Linked DNA regions of Catenulispora sp. GP43. The protein of the gene in region 2 interacts with the protein of the main gene of each other region in a pairwise test. Links are inferred from orthologs where the notes say so. Each region holds a gene or a part of one and is shown on either strand. Other genes may lie near its edges.

Region 1 (5,756 bases), on a different replicon or contig from region 2:
CGGCGAACCACTGCGGCGTCAGCGCGGCGTCGTCGATCAGCAGCCCGCCGCCGGCCTCGACCACCGGCGCGGCGTTCAGCCGCTGCTCGCCGTTGCCCACCGGCAGCGGCACGTACACCGACGGCAGTCCGACCGCGGCCAGCTCGCTGCACGTCATCATGCCGCTGCGGGTCATCGCCAGGTCGGCGGCGGCGTAGGCGAGGTCCATCCGGTCCACGTAGGGCCGCGCCACGTACGGCGGGCCCGCGGGGTCCTGCTCTATCGACACCGAGTTCTTGTCGCCGTAGGAGTGCAGCACCTGGATGCCGGCGTCGTGCAGCGCCTTCACCGAGGCGACCATCGTGTCGTTCAGCCGGCGCGCGCCCTGCGAGCCGCCGGTGACCAGCAGCGTCGGGCGGTCGGGGTCCAGGCCGAAGGCCGCGCGGGCCTCGGCGCGCAGCGCGGCGCGGTCCAGGCCGGTGATGGCCGGACGCAGCGGCATGCCCACGCAGGTGGCGCCGGGCATCGGGACCGCCGGGTTGCCGGTGAGCACGTGGTCGGTGAACTTGGCGCCGACCCGGTTGGCCAGGCCCGGGCGGATATTGGCCTCGTGCACCACGATCGGCCGCTTGGCCCGGCGCGCGGCCAGGTAGGCCGGCAGCGCCACGTAGCCGCCGAAGCCGATGACGACGTCCGCGTCCACGTCCGTGATCACCTGCTGCGCCGCCTTGACGGTGCCGAGCAGCCGCGAGGGCAGCGTCAGCAGCGCCGCCGAGGGCTTGCGCGGCAGCGGAACCGCCGGGATCAGGCGCAGCTCGTACCCGCGGGCCGGGATCAGCTTGGTGTCCAGGCCCTTCGCGGTGCCGAGCATCGTGACCCCGATCGAGGGGTCGGCACGCCGCAGCGCGTCCGCGGTGTTCAGGGCGGGTTCGATATGCCCGGCGCTGCCGCCGCCGGCGATGACCACATGCACCCGGCCACCCTATCGGTCGGCCGGGGCCGTTTCCGGACGCGGTGCGGTGACGCCGCGGTCGCGGACCGTGGCCGGGTCGGTATCGATCCCCGGCAAACCAATCGGCTCCGGGCGGCGTCTGGCGAAGGACATGAGCATCCCGACCGCCGTCAGCGAGGGCAGCAGGGAGGACCCGCCATAGGAGACGAAGGGCAGCGGCACCCCGGCGATCGGCAGCACGCCGGTCACCGCCCCCAGATTGATCATCATCTGCGCGGCCAGCCAGACCGTGACCGAGGCCGAGACCAGGCGCACGAACGGGTCGTCGGTCCGCAGCGCCATCCGGATGCCGGCGTAGGCCAGGGTGAGGAACAGCGCCAGCACGGTCAGCGCGCCGATCAGCCCCAGTTCCTCGCCGATGATCGCGAAGATCATGTCGGTCTGCACCTCGGGCAGCTGCCCCCAGCGCTGTTTGCTGGCGCCCAGGCCCTCCCCGAACCAGCCGCCGCTGGCCAGCGCCTGGAAGGCGTGGATGGCCTGGTACCCGGTCCCGCCGGGGTCGTTCTCGGGGCTGAGGAAGTTGGTGAACCGGCGCACCCGCGAGGGACGCATCAAGATGGCCAGCGCCGCCAGGCCCATCGCGGAGGCCACCATGATCGAGAACAGCCGCCCCGGCGCCCCGGCGGTGAACAACAGGCAGAACACGATGGCGACGATGATTATCGAGGTCCCCATGTCCCCGCCCATCATCACCAGGGCGATGATCACCACGGCCCCCGGCACCAGCGGCACCAGCAGGTGGTCCCAGGTGGTGAGCAGCTTCTCCTTGCGCACCAGCAGGTCCGCGCCCCACAGCACCAGCGCGAGCTTGGCGAACTCGCTGGGCTGCACCGTCAGCGGCCCGATGATCAGCCAGTTCTTGTTCCCGTTGTGCGAGGACCCGACGGCCAGCACCAGCAGCAGCGCCAGCACCGTCCCGACCAGTGCCGGATAGGCCAGCGCCCGGTAGGCCCTCGGCGGCAGCCGCGAGGCCCCCCACATGAGCGCCAGCCCCAGCACCGCGGAGATCGCCTGGTTCTGGATCGAGGACAGCATCGGCCGGCCGTTGACCAGGTTGTTCACGCTCGAAGCCGAGAACACCTCCAGCAGCCCGATCCCGAGCAGCAGCAGCACCGCCCCGACCAGCAGGTAGTACGAGGTGAGTTCGAGGTCGAACAGGGATCTCAGAACCGCGCGACGGGCCCGCAGCGCCCGGACGGCGTTCTTCAACGGCGACGCCGGCGGGCCCGAGGCCTGTTCACTCATGGTCCTTAGGGTAGCCAGCCGCCCGGCGGACGGGGTGTCAGCTCGGGGCAGGGTGTCGGGGCGGCGCTATTACCAGATGGACCGGGCGCCTTTATCCCATAGTGCGGAATTAATCACTGCCGATTTACGCGGGGCTAATAAACAGCGGCTACAGTGAAGATCGCATTGCCTGCGTGAATCGCGTTAGGCAACACCTTGTCATGCTCGCAGCCGTTCGGGGGTCCGTTCCGCATGTCACAATTACACACTGCCATCGGAACCTTTCGCAACGTCAGCAAAGCCGCGTTCGTCTCCCTGCGCCGGAGCGAACGCGTTCGTTATTCGGGCATTGCTTCTCAGAACACGCGTATCCCGCGCGGCAGGACGCTCGCGGTGATCGGCGTCGTGGCTTTCGCGCTGTCGGTCTGGCTGCGGATCGTCGTGGTCTCGGCGCATCCGTCGAACCTGTGGCTCACCATCGACCTCGGGGTCTACTACGACGCCGGCAAGTCGCTGGCGCACGGCCAGGATGCCCTGTACTCCAGCGGATTCGGTCCGGGCAACCTGCCCTACCTCTATCCCCCGCTCACCGCGCTCGGGTTCCACGAGCTGACCTGGCTCGACTTCGACCAGGTCAAGGTCCTGACGGCGGCGGTGAGCATCGGCTGCCTGGTCACCGTCGCCTGGTCGGCGTGGGGCATGCTCGGCTACCGGGCGGGCTTGGGACGGCTCGGTGCCACCGGGATCGTCGCCGCCGTGGTCATCTGGCTCGAACCGGTGCACTCGAACCTGAACCTCGGGCAGGTCAACGTACTCCTGATGGCCCTGGTCGTCGCGGACCTGGCGCAGTCCGACCGCCGGTGGACCAAGGGCGTGGGGATCGGGCTGGCCGCGGCGATCAAACTGACCCCGGGTCTGTTCATCGTCTACCTGCTCCTCACCCGGCGGGTGCGGGCGGCGATCGTCGCCACGGGCACCTTCGTGGCGGTCAGCGGCGGGGTCTGGCTGGTGCTGCCGAAGGCCTCGCACGAGTTCTGGTTCCACGCCGTCGGCATCACCCCCTTCAGTCGCGACTACGCCGCGAACCAGTCGCTGCAGGGCATGTTCCTGCGACTGCTGAACGACAGCGACAACGCGGCGAAGTACCCGTGGCTGCTGGCCAGCGCACTGATCGTGGTGGCCGGGCTGGTCGCCGCCGCGCTGGCCGCGAACCGCGGCGCCGAACTGCTCGGCGGCTGCGTGGTCGCGGTCGTGGCACTGGAGGTCTCGCCGATCTCCTGGACCTGCCACTGGGTGTGGTTCGAGCCGCTGGTCGTGCTGGGCGTGCACACGGCGCTGCGTTCGCGGCAACGCCGGGCCCTGGCCTGGGTCACGGTGTGCACGCTCCTGGCGCTGGCGTGGCCGATGCGGGTGAACGACTCCGGCGGTTCGGATCCCGCCCTGCCGCTCATCCCGACCGGACTGATCAACTACGCGCCGCGCCTGCACGGCCGCGAAGAAGCCTGGGATCCGTTCCAGATCCTGTACGGCAACGGCTACGTGCTCGCCGGAGTCGTCCTCGTCGTGGTCGCGCTGGTCCTGGAGCTCCGCCGCCTCACCCGGAGTGACGCCTTCCCGGCGAGCGCCGCGCCGGCCAGCAGCACCACGGCCCCGGCGGCCTGCACGGCGGTGAACGACTCGCCGAGGAACAGCGTGGCGCAGGCCGTGTTCACCGCGGGGACCAGGAACATCATCAGCGAAGCGCTGGCCGGGCCGACCGCGGCGACCCCGCGGTAGTAGAAGACGTTCGCGACCGCGGTGGCGCCGATCGCCAGGTAGGCGACGTTGACCCAGACCCCTGAGGGCAGCGAGCCCCACCGCACATGCCCCAGATCCGGCGCGGCGACCAGGGCCAGCAGGACGGCGCCGGTGCAGGTGGCGTAGGCCATCGCGGTCAGCGGCTCGATACCGGCCAGCACCTTCGGCGCAGCCAGGGTGAACGCCGCCCAGCACACCGCGCTCAGCACGTACAGCAGGTCCCCGGCCAACCGGTGCGAACCGCCGCCGGCGCTGTTCGCGCCGACCAGGTAGGCCGCCGCGCCGGCCAGGCCCAGCGCCAGGCCGACCAGGCGGCGGCGCGAGGCCTTCTCGCGTCCGCTGACTACCAGGAACGCCGTGGTCAGCACCGGGCTCATGACCGGGATCAGGATCCCGCCGTCCAACGACGGCGCCAGCGACAGGCCCCAGAAGAAGAAGCCGTTGTAGGCGAAGACGCCCAGGACCCCGGCCAGGCACGCCCGGCCCGCGGCGCGCGCGCCGACCCGCGGGGACCGGCCGGTCAGCGCCATCGCGACCAGGAGCGCGATCGCGCCGCCGCCGAAGCGGAGCGTGGCGGCCACGGTGTGCGGGACGTGATCGACCACGGCCTCCGAACTGGAGAACGCGCCGCCCCACAGCATCATGGTCATCGCGAGGAACAGGTAGGGGTTCGGCTGTCCGGCCGACCGTTGAGCTGACATGCCCCGATCCTGGCCCGCGTCCCAGCATCCGGTCTTGAACGCTCGTGCGGCGACGAAGACGCAGACCCGGGGCACAATGAGGGGCATGGCGGGGACCGCGGCGAACTCCCGAGGCTGGGCCGAGTACTGGCGCGACGAAACCCGCGGCCTGGAGGCCATGCACGCCCGCTTCCGCGACCACGTGTACGCCCCGCACTCGCACGACGCCTACTCCTTCGGCGTCACCGACGCCGGCGCGCAGCAGTTCCACTGCCGCGGGGCCCTGCACACCAGCGCCGCCGGCATGGTGATGGCCCTGAACCCCGACGACCCGCACGACGGCCGCGCCGCCGCCGACCTCGGCTACCACTACCGCATCGTGCACGTCTCCCCGCGGATCGTCCGCGCGGTCCTGGCCGACGCGGCGGACCCGGCCGACGGCACCGACCCGCTGGACGCCGCCGCCCCGCTGCCGTTGTTCACCGATCCGGTGCTGGGCGACCGGCGCCTGGCCGACTCCATCGCCCGCCTGCACGCCGCGCTGGCCGCCGACGCCAGCCCGCTGGCCCGCGACGAGCGCCTGCGCGCCGTCATCCTGGGCGCGCACCTGCGCGGCGCGACCAATCGGCCGCGTATCAGGACGCTGGCCGACGCGGCGCAGCGCGAGGCTGCGCGCCGGGCCCGGGACCTGATGCGCGAGGCGTACCCGGAGCCGCTGTCGGTGGAACTGCTCGCCGCGGCCGCCGGGTGCAGCAGGTTCGCCCTCTACCGGGCCTTCTCCGCCGAGTTCGGCATGTCCCCCAGCGACTACGAACGCCAGCTGCGCCTGCGCCACGCCCGCGCGCTGCTGGCCACCGGCGGCACCCCGGCCGACGTCGCGGCGGCCACCGGCTTCGCCGACCAGGCGCACCTGGCGCGCTGGTTCAAGCGCGCGTACGGGATCACGCCGGGGGTGTTCGCACGGGGCGCGGGCGGCCGGACAGCCCATCTCGGATCTGCCCTCTGATATCAGAGGGCTACCCTCGAACAGACGAGCGGCATACCTTGTCTGACCATGAGCTACG
Region 2 (8,099 bases):
GGCCTTCCTGGCGCCGAACGGTTCGGTCCTCGGCTCGCCCACGCCCGCACCCACGCCGACCTCCGCCGCCCCGACCGCGAATGGGGCGGCTCCCGGTGCCGCGGTCCTGCCGACGACGCCTGCCGCGACCACACCAACGCCTGCCGCGCCGAGCACGCCGAGCACGCCGACTACGCCGACTACGCCGACCCCGAGCGGCCCGGCTGCCAAGCCCGGAGCGGTTCCGGCACCGGCCCAGCAGGCCATCCCGGCGCCGACACCGATCCCCACTCCGACCGGGGCCGGCCGATGATCCTCCAGCCAGCAACCTCCCGAGCAGCAACGGGGAGCACTCATGAGTGACCGCGACCGCCCCGAAGACCCCCGCCCCGGACGTCCGCGCCAGTCCGCCGAGCGCCGCGACCGCCTCAAGCCGCGCCGCCCTGGCGAGGCCAACCGATCCGGCGAGGGCAAGCGAGCCGGTGAGGGCAAGCGAGCCGGTGAGCCCGGCCGCCCTGGCGAGGCCAATCGATCCAGCGGCTCCGGCGAGTCCAGCCGAACCACCGAGCCCGGCCGATCGAGCGAGCCCGGCCGCCCCGGCGACCCGGCCCCGGCCACCCCCGGCCCCGGCCCCGGCACGCGCCCCCGCCCCCGCAAAACCGCGGTCCGCCAACTCCCCCCGCGCCGCTCCGCCGCCGGCGCGGCCTCCGCGCCGGCGCGCCCGCGTCCGCCGGGCCCGCGCACGCCGACCCTGCGGATGGGCTCGCCGCGGCGGCGGCTGCGCGTCACCATGTTCGGCCTGCTGTTCGCGTTCTCCCTGTTCGCCGGCCGTCTCTTCCAGCTCCAGGCCGTCGATGCCGGCGGCTACGCGCAGGCCGCCTCGACCGGGCGCGAGGCCACCGCCGTCCTGCACGCCTCGCGGGGCGCGATACTGGCCGCCGACGGGACGCCGCTGGCCGAGTCCGTCGAGGCCTACGACGTCACCGCCGATCCGACCCTGGTCGCGCGCTACCACGAGGACGTCGACGAGCTCGCCGGCAAGCTGGCCGGGTTGTTCTCGGCCGCGCCGGAGTACGCGCAGGGCGGCGCGCCCAGCGTCGCGGACCTGCAGGCCGCGCTGACCAAGCAGAACACCCGCTACGTCGTGCTGGCGCACAAGGCCTCGCCGGCCACCTGCGCCAAGATCCGGGCGCTGGCGGTGTCCAACACCAGCAACCCGGCCAGCATCGTCGGGGTCTACACCAACTCCCGCGACGACCGCCGCACCTATCCCGGCGGCAGGCTGGCGGCGAACGTCATCGGCTTCACCGACTCCGACGGGGCCGGCAAGGCCGGGATCGAGCAGATGCTGAACGACCGGCTGGCCGGCAAGGACGGCCAGGAGTCCTACCAGGCCGCCTCCGGGGTCGAGATCCCCACCACCGGCGTCAACCTGAAGCCGGCGGTGGACGGGCAGAGTGTGAAGACCACCATCGACCCGGACATCCAGTGGGCCGCCGACCAGGCGCTGGCCCAGGAGGTGCAGAAGACCGGCTCGCTGTCGGGCACCGTCGTGGTGCAGGACGTGAAGTCCGGCCAGATCCTGGCGCTGTCGAACTACCCGACCTTCGACCCGCGCCACCTCACCCAGGCCGATACGCCCAACCTGGGCAACCGTGCGTTCACCGACCCCTTCGAGCCCGGGTCGGTGGCCAAGGTCATCACCATGTCCGCGGCCATCGAGACCGGCGTCGGCGAGCCGGACACCCCGCTGCCGTCCTTCACCTCGCCGAAGTCCGTGGGCGGCGTCTTCTACCACGACGACGTGGACCACGGCCCATGGAGCCTGACCATGACCGGCGTCCTGGCCGCGTCCTCCAACGTCGGCACCATCGAGGTCTCGGACCTGTTCCAGCAGCACGGCGTGGACCGCGACCAGACCATCGCCAAGTACCAGCGGCTGTTCGGCTTCGGCCAGAAGACCGGCATCGGCTTCCCCGGTGAGAGCGCCGGCATCCTGGACCCGCCGAACAAGTGGAGCGACACCGAGCGCAACACGGTGCTCTACGGCCAGGGCCTGGCCGCCACCGCCGTCCAGGACGCCTCGGTCTACCAGACCATCGCCAACGGCGGCGTGCGCATCGCGCCGTCCCTGATCCGGGGCTACACCGACGCCTCCGGCAAGTACACCCCGGCGCCGGCGCCGCAGCGCACGCCGGTGGTCAGCGCCGCGACCGCGACGAAGGTCGCCGACATGCTGGAGGCGGTCACCACCTCCCAGCGCGGCACCGGCACCACGGCCCAGATCCCCGGCTACCGCGTCGCCGGCAAGACCGGTACCGCGAACCGCTACGACGAGAAACGCGGCACCTACAACGGTTACACAGCGTCGTTCATCGGTTTCGCGCCGACCGACAAGCCGCAGATCGTCGTCGCGGTGTCGCTGCAAGCCCCGGTCGGCGCGCACTTCGGCGCCGAGATCGCCGCGCCGGTGTTCACGCAGGTCATGTCGTTCGCGTTGCAGAGCCGCGGCGTCGCGCCGACCGGCACACCGCTGGCGGATCTGCCGACGACGTACGGCTCGGGCAACTGACCAGCCGGTTTGGTCCGCGGGCGCGGCGGACGCGAATATCAGCGAGGAGCTGAACGCACGACCGCGCTCTGCGAACCGGTAGCCTTCCGCACGTGCCCCAACTGACCGTCTCCGCCGATCCGACGATGTATCGGGACCCCATGACCTCCACACCGCGCCCGCATCACCTTCCGCAGCACAGCGTTCGCGCCTGTGCGGAACACGTCGGCGCTTCAGTCGCCGCCACTGCGGCCGCGACCACGGAGGCCCTGGACACGGCGGTCACCGGGCTCTCGCACGACTCGCAGGGCATCCGGCCCGGCGACCTGTACGTCGCCTGGCCGGGCGCGGCCCGGCACGGGGCCGAGTTCGCCGCCGGCGCCGTGGCCGCCGGGGCGGTCGCGGTCGTGACCGACGCTGCCGGCGCCAGTGTGCTCGATGCCGACGGCCTGGCAGTCCCGGTCCTGGTGGCCGAGGACGTGCGGGGCCTGGCCGGCCGGCTGTCGGCGTTCGTCTACGGCGAACCCGCCGCGCGGCTGGCGATGTACGGCGTCACCGGCACCAACGGCAAGACCACCACCAGCTACCTGATCGACGGCGGCCTGCGCCGCGCCGGTTTGAAGACCGGCGTCATCGGGACCGTGCAGATCCTCATCGGCGACGAGGTGGTGCCCTCCGTGCGCACCACTCCGGAAGCCCCGGATCTGCAGGCGATCCTGGCCACCGCCGTGGAGAAGCACGTCGACGCGGTCGCGATGGAGGTCTCCAGCCACGCGCTGGCCTACGGCCGCACCGCCGGGATCCGGTTCAGGGCGGCCGCGTTCCTGAACCTGACGCAGGACCACCTGGACTTCCACGCCGACTTCGAGGACTACTTCGAGGCCAAGGCCAAGCTGTTCACGCCCGGGTACACCGAGCGGGCCGTCGTCGACGTCGACGACGAGCACGGCCGGCGGATCGTCGAGCGCTGCCGGGACAACGGCGTCGAGGTGCACACCTTCAGCATCAAGGGCAACGCCGCCGACTGGAGCGCCGAGGACATCGTGCTCGGCGCCGACGACTCGGCGTTCACCCTGGTCGGCCCGGACGGCGCGCGCCACAAGGCCTCGGCCGGGCTGCCCGGCGACTTCAACGTCGCCAACGCGCTGGCCGCGATCGTGCTGCTGGCGGTGACCGGGATCGACCTGGAGACCGCCATCGCCGGGGTCGGCGACGTGCACGGCGTCCCGGGCCGCATGGAGCGGGTCCAGGTACCGGGCCAGGAGTTCCTGGCGGTCGTCGACTACGCCCACACCCCGGACGCGGTGCAGACCGCGCTGTCCGCGCTGCGGCCGGTGGCCGAGAGCCGCCACGGCCGGCTGCGCGTGGTGGTGGGCTGCGGCGGGGACCGCGACAAGACCAAACGGCCGCTGATGGGCGCCGCCGCCGTGCGGCTCGCCGACGAGGCCGTATTCACCGATGACAACCCGCGTACGGAAAGTTCAGCGGACATTCTCGCGGCCGTCACCGCCGGCGCCGACGCCGAACTGGCCGGTGCCGTCCAGAATTACCGCGTGGTCGCCGACCGGGCCGAGGCGATCGCGTACGCGGTCGCCGCCAGCGGCCCCGGCGACGTGCTGATCGTCGCCGGCAAGGGACATGAGCAGGGGCAGGAGATCGCAGGAGTGAAGAAGCCGTTCGACGACCGGGTGGTGCTGCGCGCCGCTTTGGAAGCGGCCGGAAAGGACCGCAGCGAGCAGTGAGCCCCCATAATCTCGGCTGGATCGCGGACACCGTGGGAGGGACCCTGAGCGGTCCCCCCGGTACCGCTCAGGAGGAGCTCGCAGAGCTCGACGTCACCGGGCCCGTGGTGTTCGACTCACGGGACGCCGCGCCCGGAGCACTGTTCGCAGCCTTCCCCGGCGAAGCCGCCGACGGGCACGATTTCGTCCAGGCGGCCGTGGACCGGGGCGCCGTCGCCGTCCTCGCCGCCCCCGACGAGGCCTACCGCAAGCCGTGGACCGGCCGGGGGAGCGTCCCGACCGTCACCGTCCAGGACGGCGACCTGCTGCGCGCGCTGTCCGCGCTGGCCACCGCGCACCTGGCGGGGCTGCCCCGGACCACCGTCGTGGGCCTGACCGGCTCGGCCGGCAAGACCACCACCAAGGACCTGATCGGCCGGCTGGCCCGCGAACTGGGCCCGACCGTGGCGCCGAAGGGGAGCTTCAACAACGAGCTCGGATTCCCCATCACCGTGCTGCGCACGGACGAGGACACCCGGTACCTGGTCGCCGAGATGGGCGCGCGCGGCATCGGGCACATCAAGCACCTGACGACCATCGCGCCGCCGCGCATCGGCGTCGTGCTCAACGTCGGCAGCGCGCACCTCGGCGAGTTCGGCAGCGTCGAGGCCATCGCCGAGGCGAAGGGCGAGCTGGCCGCCGCCGTGCCGGAGGCCGGGAACTGCAACCCCGACCGGGACGGCGTGGCGATCCTCAACGCCGACGACACCCGGGTGCGGGCCATGGCCGCGCGCACCAAGGGCCGCGTGGTGCTGTTCGGCGAGGCGCCGGACGCCGACGTGCGGGCCGAGGACGTGCGCATCGGCCCGGACGGCCGCGCGAGCTTCACGCTGCTGTACCGCGACGCCGCCGGGCCGCACCGGTTCCCGGTCGCGCTGCGGCTGGTCGGCGAGCACCAGGTGTCCAACGCGCTGGCCGCCGCGGCGACCGGCCTGGAACTGGGCCTGAACGGTGAGAAGGTGGCCGAGGTGCTCTCGGCCGCCGAGCCGGACAGCAAGTGGCGGATGGCGATCGGGGAGTCCGCCGACGGCGTCACCATCGTCAACGACGCCTACAACGCCAACCCGGAGTCGATGCGCGCGGCGCTGAAGACGCTGGCCACCATGGCCCGCGCGCGCCCCGGCGCGCGCTCCTGGGCGGTGCTGGGCACGATGGCCGAACTCGGCGAGAACTCCGCGGTCGAGCACGACGCCGTCGGGCGCCTGGCCGTGCGCCTGAACATCGCCCAGACCGTGGCGGTCGGGGCCGGCGCGGCCGCGATCCACAGCGGGGCCTCGATGGAAGGGTCCTACGACGGGGAGTCGGTGGCGGTGCCCGACGCGGACGCCGCGCTGGCGTTCGTCCGGGCCGGGGTCCGGCCCGGCGACGTGGTGCTGGTCAAGGCCTCGCGGGCGGTCGGGCTCGAAGGGCTGGCCGCGGCCCTGCTGGAACGCGCGGTCGGCGGGGACGGGGACGGGGACGGGGACTTCAGACAAGGTTCCGGGGACGGCGACGCGCCGCAGGCGCGCGGTGCGGGAGGTGACGTCCGGTGAGCGACTTCGCGGCGGCCTGGGCCGGGGTGGGCGCGGTGGTTCCGCACGCCGGTTCCGAAGGCGGCCTGCAGATGCGCGGGGTGCTGTACGCGGCGGGGATCGCGCTGTTCTTCTCGCTGATCGGCACGCCGATGGCGATCAAGACCCTGGCGCGCTACGGCTTCGGCCAGCCGATCCGTGAGGACGGCCCGACCACGCACCAGGCCAAGCGCGGCACGCCGACCATGGGCGGCGTGGTGATCGTGCTGGCCACCCTGCTCGGCTACGGCTTCACCAAGCTGGCCACGATGAAGGTGCCCACCGCCTCCGGGCTGCTGGTGCTGTTCCTGATGGCCGGCATGGGCGTGGTGGGCTTCACCGACGACTTCCTGAAGGTGTTCCGGCAGCGCTCGCTGGGCCTGCGGGCCAAGGCGAAGATGGTCGGGCAGTGGATCGTCGCGATCGCGTTCGCGGTGATGGCCATCCACTTCCCCAACGCGCTGGGCTACACCCCGGGCAACACGCACCTGTCGTTCGTGCGGAACATCTCGGCGGTCGACCTCGGCGCGGTGCTGTTCGTGATCTGGGCCGGCCTGCTCATCGCCGGCACGTCCAACGGCGTGAACCTGACCGACGGTCTGGACGGCCTGGCCACCGGCTCGTGCGTGATGGTGTTCGCCTCGTACGTGCTGATCGGCGTGTGGCAGCACGGCGAGTCGTGCGCGACGCTCGGCACCGGCGTGCAGGGCTGCTACCCGGTCCGAGATCCACTCGACCTGGCGATCGTGGCCGCGGCCGTCATGGGGGCCTGTTTCGGCTTCCTGTGGTGGAACACCTCGCCGGCCAAGATCTACATGGGCGACACCGGCTCCCTGGCCCTCGGCGGCGCCCTGGCCGGCCTGGCGATCTGCTCGCAGACCGAGCTGCTGCTGGCGCTGCTCGGCGGGCTGTTCGTGATCATCACCCTGTCGGTGGTGATCCAGGTCGGCTACTTCAAGATCAGCGGCGGCAAACGGGTGTTCAAGATGGCCCCGCTGCACCACCACTTCGAGCTCGTCGGCTGGGCCGAGGTGACGGTGGTGGTGCGGTTCTGGATCATCTGCGGGCTGTTCGTCGGCCTGGGCCTGGGCGTGTTCTACGCCGGGTGGATCACCGTCAAGTGACCTGTCCGACCACGGGCCCCGCTGCTACGGCAGCGGGGCCTTCGTCGGCGGGGTGTGCCGGCCGGAAGCTCGGCTGCGGCGTGGTGGTCGAGCACGCCGGCAGGCCCAGCTCCTAGCGGTGCGACCAGCTTTTCGCGACCCGCTCGGCCAGGGCCGTCAGGTGGAACTCGGCATGGGCCATGGCCTCCTGCGCCGACCCGGCCTGCTCGGCGACCTCGTACGCGGCCGCGAACCCGGCGGCGGCCAGTTCCCGCTTGCCCACCTCGACGAGCCCGGCCAGGACCAGACAGGGCCGTCCGGACTTCAGCGCGGCCTCGGCGACCCCGGTGGGGACCTTGCCGCCCAGCGAGCTGTGGTCGAAGCGGCCCTCGCCGGTGATCACCAGGTCCGCCCGCGCGATCAGGTCGGCCAGCCCGGTCTCGGCGATGACGGTGCCGATCCCGGCGACGCGGCGGCCGCCCAGGAGCATCAGTCCGTAGCCCAGGCCCCCGCCCGCGCCGGCGCCGGGGGCGTCGAGGGTGCGGCGGACCGCGCCGGGCTCCTGGCCGATGGCGCCGGCGAGCTCGGCGAAGGTCGTGAGCGCGGCGTCCAGGCGCTGGACGTCGTCGTCGGTCGCGCCCTTCTGCGGCCCGAAGACGGCCGCCGCGCCGCGCAGGCCCAGCAGCGGGTTGTCGACGTCGCTGGCGATGACGATCTCGACGCCGGCCAGCCGGCGCCGGGGCGCGGCGAGGTCCAGCGAGTGCAGGCTCTTCAGGGCCCCGCCGCCGGCCCGCAGCACCTCGGCCGGCTCGGCGCCCAGGGCCGCCAGCAGCCCGGCGCCGCCGTCCGTGGTGCAGGTGCCGCCGAGCCCGATGACCAGGCGCTTCGCGCCGTCCTCGAGAGCCGCGGCGATGAGCTCGCCGACGCCGTAGGTGGTTGCCGCCTTGGCGTCGCGCTCGTCGGCCGGCACCAGGTGCAGCCCGCAAGCCTCGGCGACCTCGATGTACGCGGTCGGATGGCCCGGGACGTCCGCCTCGCCGGCCGGGCCGTCCCGCAGCTCGATCAGGTAGCGCGCGGTGACCTCGGCGCCCAGCGGCCCGCTGACCGTGGCCAGCCGCTCCCCGAAGCGCCGCCG

The links.
Region 1: the proteins of ABH926_RS20790 (region 2) and ftsW interact in binary tests that used the Escherichia coli proteins (3 or more experiments, as listed by UniProt). The link is inferred for Catenulispora sp. GP43 from one-to-one orthologs.

The regions. Positions count from the first base shown.
Region 1 is NZ_JBGCCT010000002.1:560,373-566,128, forward strand. The notes cover bases 100-2,975. They hold ftsW (putative lipid II flippase FtsW), read right to left. Parts: upstream 2,237-2,975; coding sequence 962-2,236; downstream 100-961. In the rest of the region: ABH926_RS06280 (DMT family transporter), read right to left, coding at 3,751-4,713; ABH926_RS06285 (AraC family transcriptional regulator), read left to right, coding at 4,799-5,698; ABH926_RS06290 (tetratricopeptide repeat protein), read left to right, coding at 5,747-5,756.
Region 2 is NZ_JBGCCT010000009.1:305,167-313,265, reverse strand. Bases 25-2,942 are described here. They hold ABH926_RS20790 (peptidoglycan D,D-transpeptidase FtsI family protein), read left to right. Parts: upstream 25-334; coding sequence 335-2,551; downstream 2,552-2,942. Other genes in these bases: ABH926_RS20785 (UDP-N-acetylmuramoyl-L-alanyl-D-glutamate--2,6-diaminopimelate ligase), read left to right, coding at 2,644-2,942; ABH926_RS20795 (hypothetical protein), read left to right, coding at 25-292. Outside these bases: more of ABH926_RS20795, read left to right, coding at 1-24; more of ABH926_RS20785, read left to right, coding at 2,943-4,272; murF (UDP-N-acetylmuramoyl-tripeptide--D-alanyl-D-alanine ligase), read left to right, coding at 4,269-5,843; mraY (phospho-N-acetylmuramoyl-pentapeptide-transferase), read left to right, coding at 5,915-6,985; ABH926_RS20770 (glycerate kinase), read right to left, coding at 7,098-8,099. UniProt on the Escherichia coli protein: Essential cell division protein that catalyzes cross-linking of the peptidoglycan cell wall at the division septum. Required for localization of FtsN.